DNA from 2 places in the Streptomyces sp. NPDC006997 genome. Region 2 is predicted to be linked to the other one. Evidence: riboswitches for the same ligand, from Rfam matches in the RefSeq annotation. Region 2 holds a riboswitch; the other holds the start of a gene.

Region 1 (4,409 bases), on a different contig from region 2:
GCCGTCCGGGTGAGCAGAGCCATGCGGGCGCCGTCCGCGCCGGTGACGTACACCCTGATCACGCTGTGCTGCCTGGTCTTCCTGGTCAGCCCGGCCTCGGGGCTCAGTCCGGCGCACGGCACGGGTGACGGGCTGCTCGCCGCGCAGCGCGCCTACTTCCGGCACTGGGGCGTGGTGCCCGCAGATCTGTTCGAAGGCTCCGCCCGCGCCACCCTCACCCCCGCGACGGCCCTCTTCGTCCACGGCAGCTGGGTCCACCTCCTCGGCAACATGCTCTTCCTCTACGTGTTCGGCGCGATGACCGAGGAACGGATGGGCCGCGTCCAGTTCACGCTGTTCTACCTGGGCTGCGGCTACCTCGCCCTGCTGGGCTACGCCGCCGCCAACGCCGACTCCCAGCAGTCGCTGGTCGGCGCCTCGGGGGCGATCTCCGCGGTGCTCGGCGCGTTCCTGTTCCTCTTCCCCGACGCCCGGGTCACCAGTCTCCTGCCGTTCCTGTTCTTCCTGCCGGTGCGGTTCCCGGCCTGGGTGGTGCTGCCCTTCTGGGCGGTCCTGCAGTGGCTGGCGGCGGGACGGGCCACCCAGGGGCCCGGGGTGGCCTACCTGGCCCACCTGCTGGGCTTCGGCCTCGGCTTCTGCTTCGCGTGGGCCCGGTTCGGGGGGAGGACCCGGGCCTGCCCGGCGGACCAGGGCGCGGGAGATCGGCGCCAGCGTCGCAAGCCCCGCGTCTGCGACATGGTCCGCCGGGCAGGCCCTAGAGTGAGGTCCGCCGCTCCAGCCCAGGCCCCCGAGGGAGAGAACCAGCCGTGATCACCGCGATCGTCCTCATCAAGACCAGCGTGGACCGGATCCCCGAGATCGCCGAGCAGATCGCCTCCCTGGAGAGCGTCAGCGAGGTGTTCTCCGTGACCGGGACGTACGACCTGATCGCGATGGTCCGGGTGCGGGAGCACGAGGACCTGGCGGAGGTCATCCCCGGCCGGATCAGCAAGATCCCCGGCGTCGAGGGGACGGACACCCACGTGGCCTTCCGGACGTACTCGCAGCACGACCTGGAGGCCGCGTTCGCTATCGGCCTGGACTCGTAGCGCGCGCGGACACGAGCTGGCGGACCGCCGCCACGAAGCGGTCCACGTGCTCGTCCGGCGTGCCCGCGCCGAAGCTGACCCGCAGGGCGCTGGGGGTGTCGGCCGCGCCGCAGGCCCCGTCGGCACCGTCGGCACCGTCGGCACCGTCGAGGAGGGTCCGCACCAGGGGGTGGGCGCAGAACAGTCCCGCCCGCACCCCGATGCCGTACCGGGCGGACAGGGCCGTCGCGAGGTCGGCGCTGGGCCAGCCGGCGACCACCAGGGACAGCACCCCCACGCGCGGGGCGTCGTCCCCGAACAGCGACAGGAAGCGGACCTGGGGCAGGTCGCCGAGCCCCGTCCGCACCTTCTCGATCAGGTACCGCTCCCGGGCGACCAGCGACTCGAACCCCGCCTCCGTGAGCGCCGTACAGGCGGAGGCGATGGCGTAGGCGCCGATGACGTTGGGCGAGCCCGCCTCGTGCCGCGCGGCGCCCTCCTGCCACCGCACCTCCACTCCCCCGTCCGCGCGCCGGACCACACCACGGCTCGCGCCCCCGCCCGCGAGGTACGGCTCGGCCTCCCGCAGCCAGTCGGCACGTCCCGCGAGGACACCGGAGCCGAAGGGCGCGTACAGCTTGTGCCCGGAGAAGGCGACCCAGTCCACGTCCAGGTCCCGGACGCTCACCGGGTGGTGCGGGGCGAGCTGGGCGGCGTCCAGGACGATCCGGGCACCGTGCGCGTGCGCGGCGGCGGCCAGCTCGGCCACCGGCCACAGCTCGCCGGTGACGTTGGAGGCACCGGTGACGCAGACCAGCGCGGGGCCACAGGGGCCTCCCCTGCTCGAGCGCAGCCGAGAGCTTGGTGAGGGATCGCGCCGGGCGAGGGCGCGCTCCAGCACCGCCACCGCCTCGGCCGGGCTGCGCGGGGCGTCGAGCACGGTGACCCGGGCGCGGTTCCAGGGCAGCAGGGCGGCGTGGTGCTCGGTCTCGAAGACGAAGACCTGGCACCCCGCGGGCAGCGCGGCGGCGAGCAGGTTCAGGGAGTCCGTCGTCGACCGGGTGAAGACCAGCTGGTCGTCGGGGCGGCAGTCCAGGAACGCGGCGACGGTCCCGCGGGCCTTCTCGAACAGGTCGGTGGAGAGCTGCGAGAGGTACCCGGCGCCCCGGTGGACGCTGCCGTAGTACGGCGCGTAGGCGGCCACGTCGTCCCAGACCCGCTGGAGGGCGGGGGCGCTGGCGGCGTAGTCGAGCGCGGCGTAGGCGACCTCACCGCCGGTGACGAGCGGAACGGTGACATCCCGGCCCAGAACGGGCAGCGGGGTACAGACAGGTGTGGCGACGGACATGGCGAACTCCCGTGCGTGGAGAGAGAAGGGTGAAGAAGGGGAAGAGGGTGCACGGAGGCGGGGCTCTGCGGCCCTATCGCATTCGCTGGCTCACGGGAGAACTCCTCGACGACCGCGCTTGCCATGAACCTTGCTGTTCACGGCCTGGTCCTCACCCGGGGCACCCCGCCACGGACGGAGGGTTGCCGGACAGCCAGCCGGGGCCTGGAAGCTGTCACTCATGACCTGGTACGGCATCTTGCCATACGATCTTCGACGCGCAAGGGCGCGGTCCGGATACCGGACCGCGCCCCGCACGGAACTCACGCGTTGCTGACCGCCACCCAGCGGTCCAGGGTGCGCTTGGCCGCGCCGGAGTCGATGGCCTGGGCCGCCTTCTCCATGCCGGACCGGATCCGGTCCACCAGCGGTCCGTCCTCCGGGTCCAGCGCCGCGAGCGCCGCCGCCGAGTTCAGCAGGACGGCGTCCCGCACCGGCCCCTGCTCGCCGTCCAGCAGCCGCCGGGCCACCTCGGCGTTGTAGGAGGCGTCGGCACCGCGCAGCGCCTCCACCGGCACCCGCTTCAGGCCGACGTCCGCCGGGTCGAAGGTCTCCTCGGTGACCTTGCCGTCCCGGACGATCCACACCCGGGAGGTCGAGGTGGTCGTCAGCTCGTCGAGCCCGTCGTCGCCGCGGAACACCAGCGAGGAGTTGCCGCGCTCCGCCAGCACCCCCGCCATGATCGGCGCCATCCGCAGCGAGGCGACACCGACGGCCTGCGCCCGCACCTTCGCCGGGTTGGTGAGCGGGCCGAGGAAGTTGAACGTCGTACGGATGCCCAACTGGCCGCGGGCGGCGGCCACATGACGCAGCGCCGGGTGGAACCTCACCGCGAAGCAGAAGGTGATCCCGGCCTCCTCGGCGACCTCCGCGACCCGCTGCGGCGTCAGCTCCAGATTGACACCGAGCTTCTCCAGCACGTCGGAGGCGCCGGACGCCGAGGACGCGGCCCGGCTGCCGTGCTTGACGACCTTGGCGCCGGTGCCGGCGATGACGATCGACGACATGGTGGAGATGTTCACCGTCTTGGCGCCGTCGCCGCCGGTGCCGACGATGTCGACGGTGTCGCCCGGCACCTCGATGACGTTGGCGTGCTCGTACATCGTCCGGACCATGCCGGAGATCTCCTCGACGGTCTCCCCCTTGGCCCGCAGCGCCACCGCGAACCCGGCGATCTGGGCGTCCGTCGCCTCACCGCTCATGATCCTGTCCATCGCCCAGGCGGTGGCGTCGGCGCTCAGGTCCTGGCCGTCCAGCAGGCCGTTCAGCAGGGCGGGCCAGGAACGGCCCGCCGCGGTGTCGCCTCCAGCGGGGGTCACAGCGCTCATCAGCCGCTCCTGATCGTGATCGTCGTAGAACAGTCGGTGGGCCCAGCCTATCCAGGTCCGGGCACGCCGAAGGGCCCCGTCCGAACACCGGACGGGGCCCTTCGAGCGTGGCGTGTGGCGAACGCGGGATCAGTGGTGGCCGTGGCCGCTCGTGATCTCCTTGTACTCCTCGACGGTGGGCTTGGCGATCTGCGACTCCTCGCTGAAGTACGCCTTGCTCAGCTTGGCGCGCAGCTTCTCGGAGCCCTTCACCTTGCGCTCGACACCGTTCTCGTCGACCGCGGGGCCGAGTTCGAGCGGCTTGTACTGCTCGTGCGCGGTGAGGGTGTGCAGCTGGTCCTGGCTCAGCGGCTCGTGGATCTCGACGAACTCGCCGTGCGGCAGGCGCTTGATCGTGCCGGTCTCCCGGCCGTGCAGCACCTTCTCCTTGTCGCGGCGCTGGAGGCCGAGGCAGATCCGCCGGGTGGCGATGAACGCGAGAACCGGCCCGACGAAGAAGAAGATCCGGACGAACCAGGTGACCGCGTTGATCGACAGGTGGAAGTGGGTGGCGATCAGGTCGTTGCCACCACCGACCAGCGTGATCATGTACAGCGTGATCCAGGAGACGCCGAACGCGGTGCGCGT
Region 2 (4,409 bases):
GGCGAGGCGGTACGCCGCCAGGGAGCGGGCGAAGTCGTCCTTGACGTGGAGGATGACCGGCGTCCAGGTCGGCGTGCCGTAGTCGGCGTTGATCTGGTCGGCGACGCGTCGCACCTCCGCCGTGTAGTCGCGGTACACGGCGAGGTCCTGCCGGGACGGGTAGGCGAAGGCCACGTGGGTCACGCGGTCGTGCCACTCGGGGCGGGTGTCGAGGAGGTGGCGGTAGGCGTGCAGGCCCCGGACGATGTTCTTGGACAGTTCCGTGCGGTCCACGCGGACGATCGTGCGGCGGGGGGTGCCGTCGGGTGCCGTGCCGATCTCCGTGCGGAGGGCGTTCATCCGGTCCGCCACGTCCGGCTGGTGGGCCCGGTCCCGGAGGAAGTCCGCGTCGGCGCCCAGGCCGTGCACGCCCACCCGGGTCGCGCCGAGGCCGTCGGTGAACGCCTCGCGGCAGGCGGTGAAGGCGTCTGCCCAGCGCCGGGTGAGGAAGCCGAGGCGGTCGGCGCCCAACATGCCGTGGAGGATCTCGGCGGCGATGTCGTCGGGGAGGACGCGGAAGTACTCGGGGGGTGCCCAGGGGGTGTGGGAGAAGTGGCCGATGCGCAGGTCGGGGCGGAGGGCGCGGAGCATTCCGGGGACCAGGGTGAGGTGGTAGTCCTGGACGAGCACGCTCGCCTCGGGGGCCGCCTGCTCGGCCAGTGCCTCGGCGAAGGCGCGGTTGTAGGTGGCGTAGTTGTCCCACTGGGCGCGGAACCCCGCGTCGAAGGTGGGGGCGACGGGGGTCTCGTACAGCATGTGGTGGACGAACCACAGGACCGAGTTCGCGATGCCGTTGTAGGCGTCCGTGTGGACGGACGCCGGGATGTCCAGCATGTGGACGCCCGGTTCCGTGACGCCGCGGCGCAGCGCCTCGCGGTCGCCGTCGCCCAGGGTCGAGCAGACCCAGAGCGCGCCCGCGTCGGGGCCGATCGCGGAGAGGCCGGAGACGAGCCCGCCGCCGCCGCGTCTGGCGTGCAGCGAGCCGTCCTCGTCCACCTGGTAGGAGACCGGGCCGCGGTTGGACGCGACCAGCACCTGTGCAGCCTGCGTGGAAGCCATACGCCTCAACCTAGCCCGGCCCGGAAACGCTCAAACGTGCGGTTCGGCACGCTGGCCCGGTCAGGCCACCTCGCGGGCGGCGTACTCCGCGATCTGTACCATCGGCGGGCGTTCCTCCGTGTCGACGGAGTAGGTGCGCGGCTCGAAGCCGTCCTCCCCTCGTTCGAACTGGGTGAGGGACGGGCGGATCAGGTGGCCGCGGGCCAGGCGGAGCTGGGCGGTGCGGTAGATCGCCGCCGCCATCCGGCCGAGGGCCTGGCCGTCCTGGTGGCGGTGTTTGCGGACGCCCACGTCGACCTGGGCGAGGGCGTCCAGGCCCACCAGGTGCAGGCTGTCGACCAGCATCCCCAGCTCCACGCCGTAGCCGACGGGGAAGGGCAGCTGTTCGAGGAGCGTGCGGCGGGCCGCGTACTCCCCGCCCAGCGGCTGGACGAAGCCCGCGAGCTGGGGCCAGTGCATGTTGAGCAGGGGGCGGGCCATGAGTTCGGTGACCCGGCCGCCCTGGCCGCCGGTGCCGGCGAGGGGGCGGTCGTACATGGCCTTGACGAGGTCCACGCCGGGGTCGGTGAGCAGCGGGCCGACGATGCCGGAGACGAAGTCGGAGGAGAACTCCCTCAGGTCGGCGTCGACGAAGCAGACGATGTCCCCGGAGGTGGCCAGCAGGGAGCGCCAGAGGACCTCGCCCTTGCCGGGGACGGTGGGGACGCGGGGGAGGATCTCGTCGCGGTGGACGACCGTGGCGCCCGCCGCCGCGGCCACCTCGGAGGTCTGGTCGGTGGAGCCGGAGTCCACCACCACGATCTCGTCGACCAGAGGGGTCTGGTGTACCAGGTCGTGGCGGATCGTGGCGACGATGTCGCCTACCGTCTCCTCCTCGTTGAGCGCGGGCAGCACGACGCTGACCGACTGGCCCGTCGCGCGTTTCGCGGCCAGGATCCGGTGGAGCGGTCGGTCCGTCTTGGACCAGGAGCGGGTGCTCAGCCAGCGCTCGACTTCTTCCAGCACAGTTGGCGGCTCCTCACTGTTCGATCAGGTGGTCACAGCGGTTCCGTGTGATCCATCTCGCGGTTCGGACGTCTCTCTCAACTGTCCTGGCCTTCGGTTACAGTCTTGAACAACGCGGATGACCATCGCATGTCGGGGGTCGTCAGTGTTCACAACCACATACCGCTCATCCAGAGGGGCAGAGGGATACGGCCCGTTGAAGCCCCGGCAACCCTCCAGTCGGTTCTCGTAACCGGTCGATGACGACCGTTCTCAGCGAGGCTCCCGGCTAGGGAAGGTGCCAAATCCGTCTCACGGCGAGATGCGTCGTGAGGAAGATGAGGAGAAAGGGCCTCGCCTCACATGGCTGTGCAGACTGTTGCAAGCGCCACCCCCACTGTCGACCTGGGTCCCGCCGCGGCGCTCTCCTGCCGGGAGTGCGGACACCGGGTACCCCTCGGCCCCGTCTTCGCCTGCGAGGAGTGTTTCGGGCCGCTGGAGATCGCCTACGACTTCTCCGGGTACGAGGCCGAAGAACTGCGTCGGCGGATCGCCGCCGGGCCCGCCAACATCTGGCGGTACGCGCCGCTGCTGCCCGTTCCGGCCGACGTGGCCGAGAAGCCCAACCTGAACCCCGGCTGGACCAAGCTCGTCGACGCCCGGAACCTGGCGGCGGAGCTGGGCGTCACCGGCGGTCTGTACGTGAAGGACGACTCCGGCAACCCGACGCACTCCTTCAAGGACCGGGTCGTCGCGCAGGCGCTGGAGGCCGCGCGGGCCTTCGGGTTCTCGACCCTCTCGTGCTCCTCGACCGGGAACCTCGCGGGGGCCGTCGGTGCCGCCGCCGCCCGCGCCGGGTTCCGGTCGTGCGTGTTCATCCCGCACGACCTGGAGCAGGGCAAGGTCGTCATGGCCGCTGTCTACGGCGGGGAGCTGGTCGGCATCGAGGGCAACTACGACGACGTCAACCGGTTCTGCTCCGAGTTGATCGGCGACCCGGCGGGCGAGGGCTGGGGGTTCGTCAACGTGAACCTGCGGCCCTACTACGCCGAGGGGTCCAAGACGCTCGCCTACGAGGTGTGCGAGCAGCTCGGGTGGCGGCTGCCCGACCAGATCGTGGTGCCGATCGCCTCCGGGTCCCAGCTGACGAAGATCGACAAGGGGCTCCGGGAGCTGGTTGAACTGGGGCTGGTCGAGGACCGGCCGTACAAGGTCTTCGGGGCTCAGGCGCTCGGGTGTTCGCCCGTCTCCACCGCCTTCAAGGCCGGGCACGAGGTCGTGCGGCCGCAGAAGCCCGACACCATCGCCAAGTCGCTGGCCATCGGCAACCCGGCCGACGGGCCGTACGTGCTCGACATCGCCCGGCGCACCGGGGGCGCGGTGGAGGACGTCACGGACGCGGAGATCGTGGACGCCATCAAGCTGCTGGCGCGGACCGAGGGCATCTTCGCCGAGACGGCGGGTGGCGTGACGGTGGGCGTCACGCGCAAGCTGATCGAGAACGGCGTCCTCGACCCGACGCTGACCACCGTCGTCCTCAACACCGGTGATGGTCTGAAGACCCTCGACGCGGTGGCCGGTACCGGTCTGACCGCGACCATCCGTCCCAACCTGGAGTCGTTCCGAGAGGCTGGCCTCGCATGAGCGTGACCGTTCGTATCCCCACCATCCTGCGCACCTACACCGGCGGCCGGGCCGAGGTCGCCGCCGAGGGCGCGACCCTCGCCGAGGTCATCTCGGACCTGGAGAAGAACCACACCGGGATCGCCGCCCGCGTCCTCGACGACCAGGGCAAGCTGCGCCGGTTCGTGAACGTGTACGTCAACGACGACGACGTGCGCTTCGAGCAGGGGCTGGAGACGGCCACCCCGGACGGCGCCGGCGTGTCGATCATTCCGGCGGTCGCTGGCGGCTGAACCGGGTCGAGCGTTCTTCTTGTGACCCCCTCCGTAAAAGCGGAGGGGGTCATTCCATGTGATTGAGCGCGGTACAGTTGGGGAACGGGTCGCCTTCCGGATGCCGAGGGGATATGAGTTCCGGCTCCGCGTGCGATAAGAAGTAGCCAAAGTGTGTGCCACTTTTGCGCCATTCAATCCTTTTGTCGGGCCCGACTTGCCCTGAATTCTGGTGAATTTCTGGTAAATTCCCGAACGGGTCTGCCCGGATTTCTCGTCCGACTGACCTGTTGCAGACGGCAGTTGGGCAGATACATTCGGCCGCGGTCGACGCGTTCCGGCGCACGCCCCCGATCCACGGGGGGTGAGGTCTGACCCGGATCCGCGAAGTGTGGATCTGTGCAAGGGCCAGTAATAGGGGAGTTAGGCATG

What was found. Region 2 has a riboswitch for S-adenosylmethionine ahead of thrC (threonine synthase). Riboswitches for the same ligand answer to the same signal wherever they lie in the genome.
Region 1: it holds a riboswitch for S-adenosylmethionine, as region 2 does, so the genes downstream of both, ABZ659_RS24270 (aminotransferase class V-fold PLP-dependent enzyme) here and thrC (threonine synthase) in region 2, are expected to answer to the same signal.

The regions. Positions count from the first base shown of each region.
Region 1 is NZ_JBEYHH010000025.1:59,457-63,865, reverse strand. It holds gene ABZ659_RS24280 (rhomboid family intramembrane serine protease) at 1-810, shown strand, start outside; gene ABZ659_RS24275 (Lrp/AsnC ligand binding domain-containing protein) at 807-1,088, shown strand; gene ABZ659_RS24270 (aminotransferase class V-fold PLP-dependent enzyme) at 1,069-2,415, opposite strand; SAM riboswitch class IV at 2,525-2,641, opposite strand; gene trpD (anthranilate phosphoribosyltransferase) at 2,718-3,782, opposite strand; gene ABZ659_RS24260 (cytochrome bc complex cytochrome b subunit) at 3,912-4,409, opposite strand, start outside.
Region 2 is NZ_JBEYHH010000030.1:25,867-30,275, reverse strand. It holds gene ABZ659_RS26535 (trehalose-6-phosphate synthase) at 1-1,098, opposite strand, end outside; gene ABZ659_RS26530 (glucosyl-3-phosphoglycerate synthase) at 1,159-2,103, opposite strand; SAM riboswitch class I at 2,267-2,427, shown strand; gene thrC (threonine synthase) at 2,446-3,726, shown strand; gene ABZ659_RS26520 (MoaD/ThiS family protein) at 3,723-3,998, shown strand; gene ABZ659_RS26515 (cold-shock protein) at 4,407-4,409, shown strand, end outside.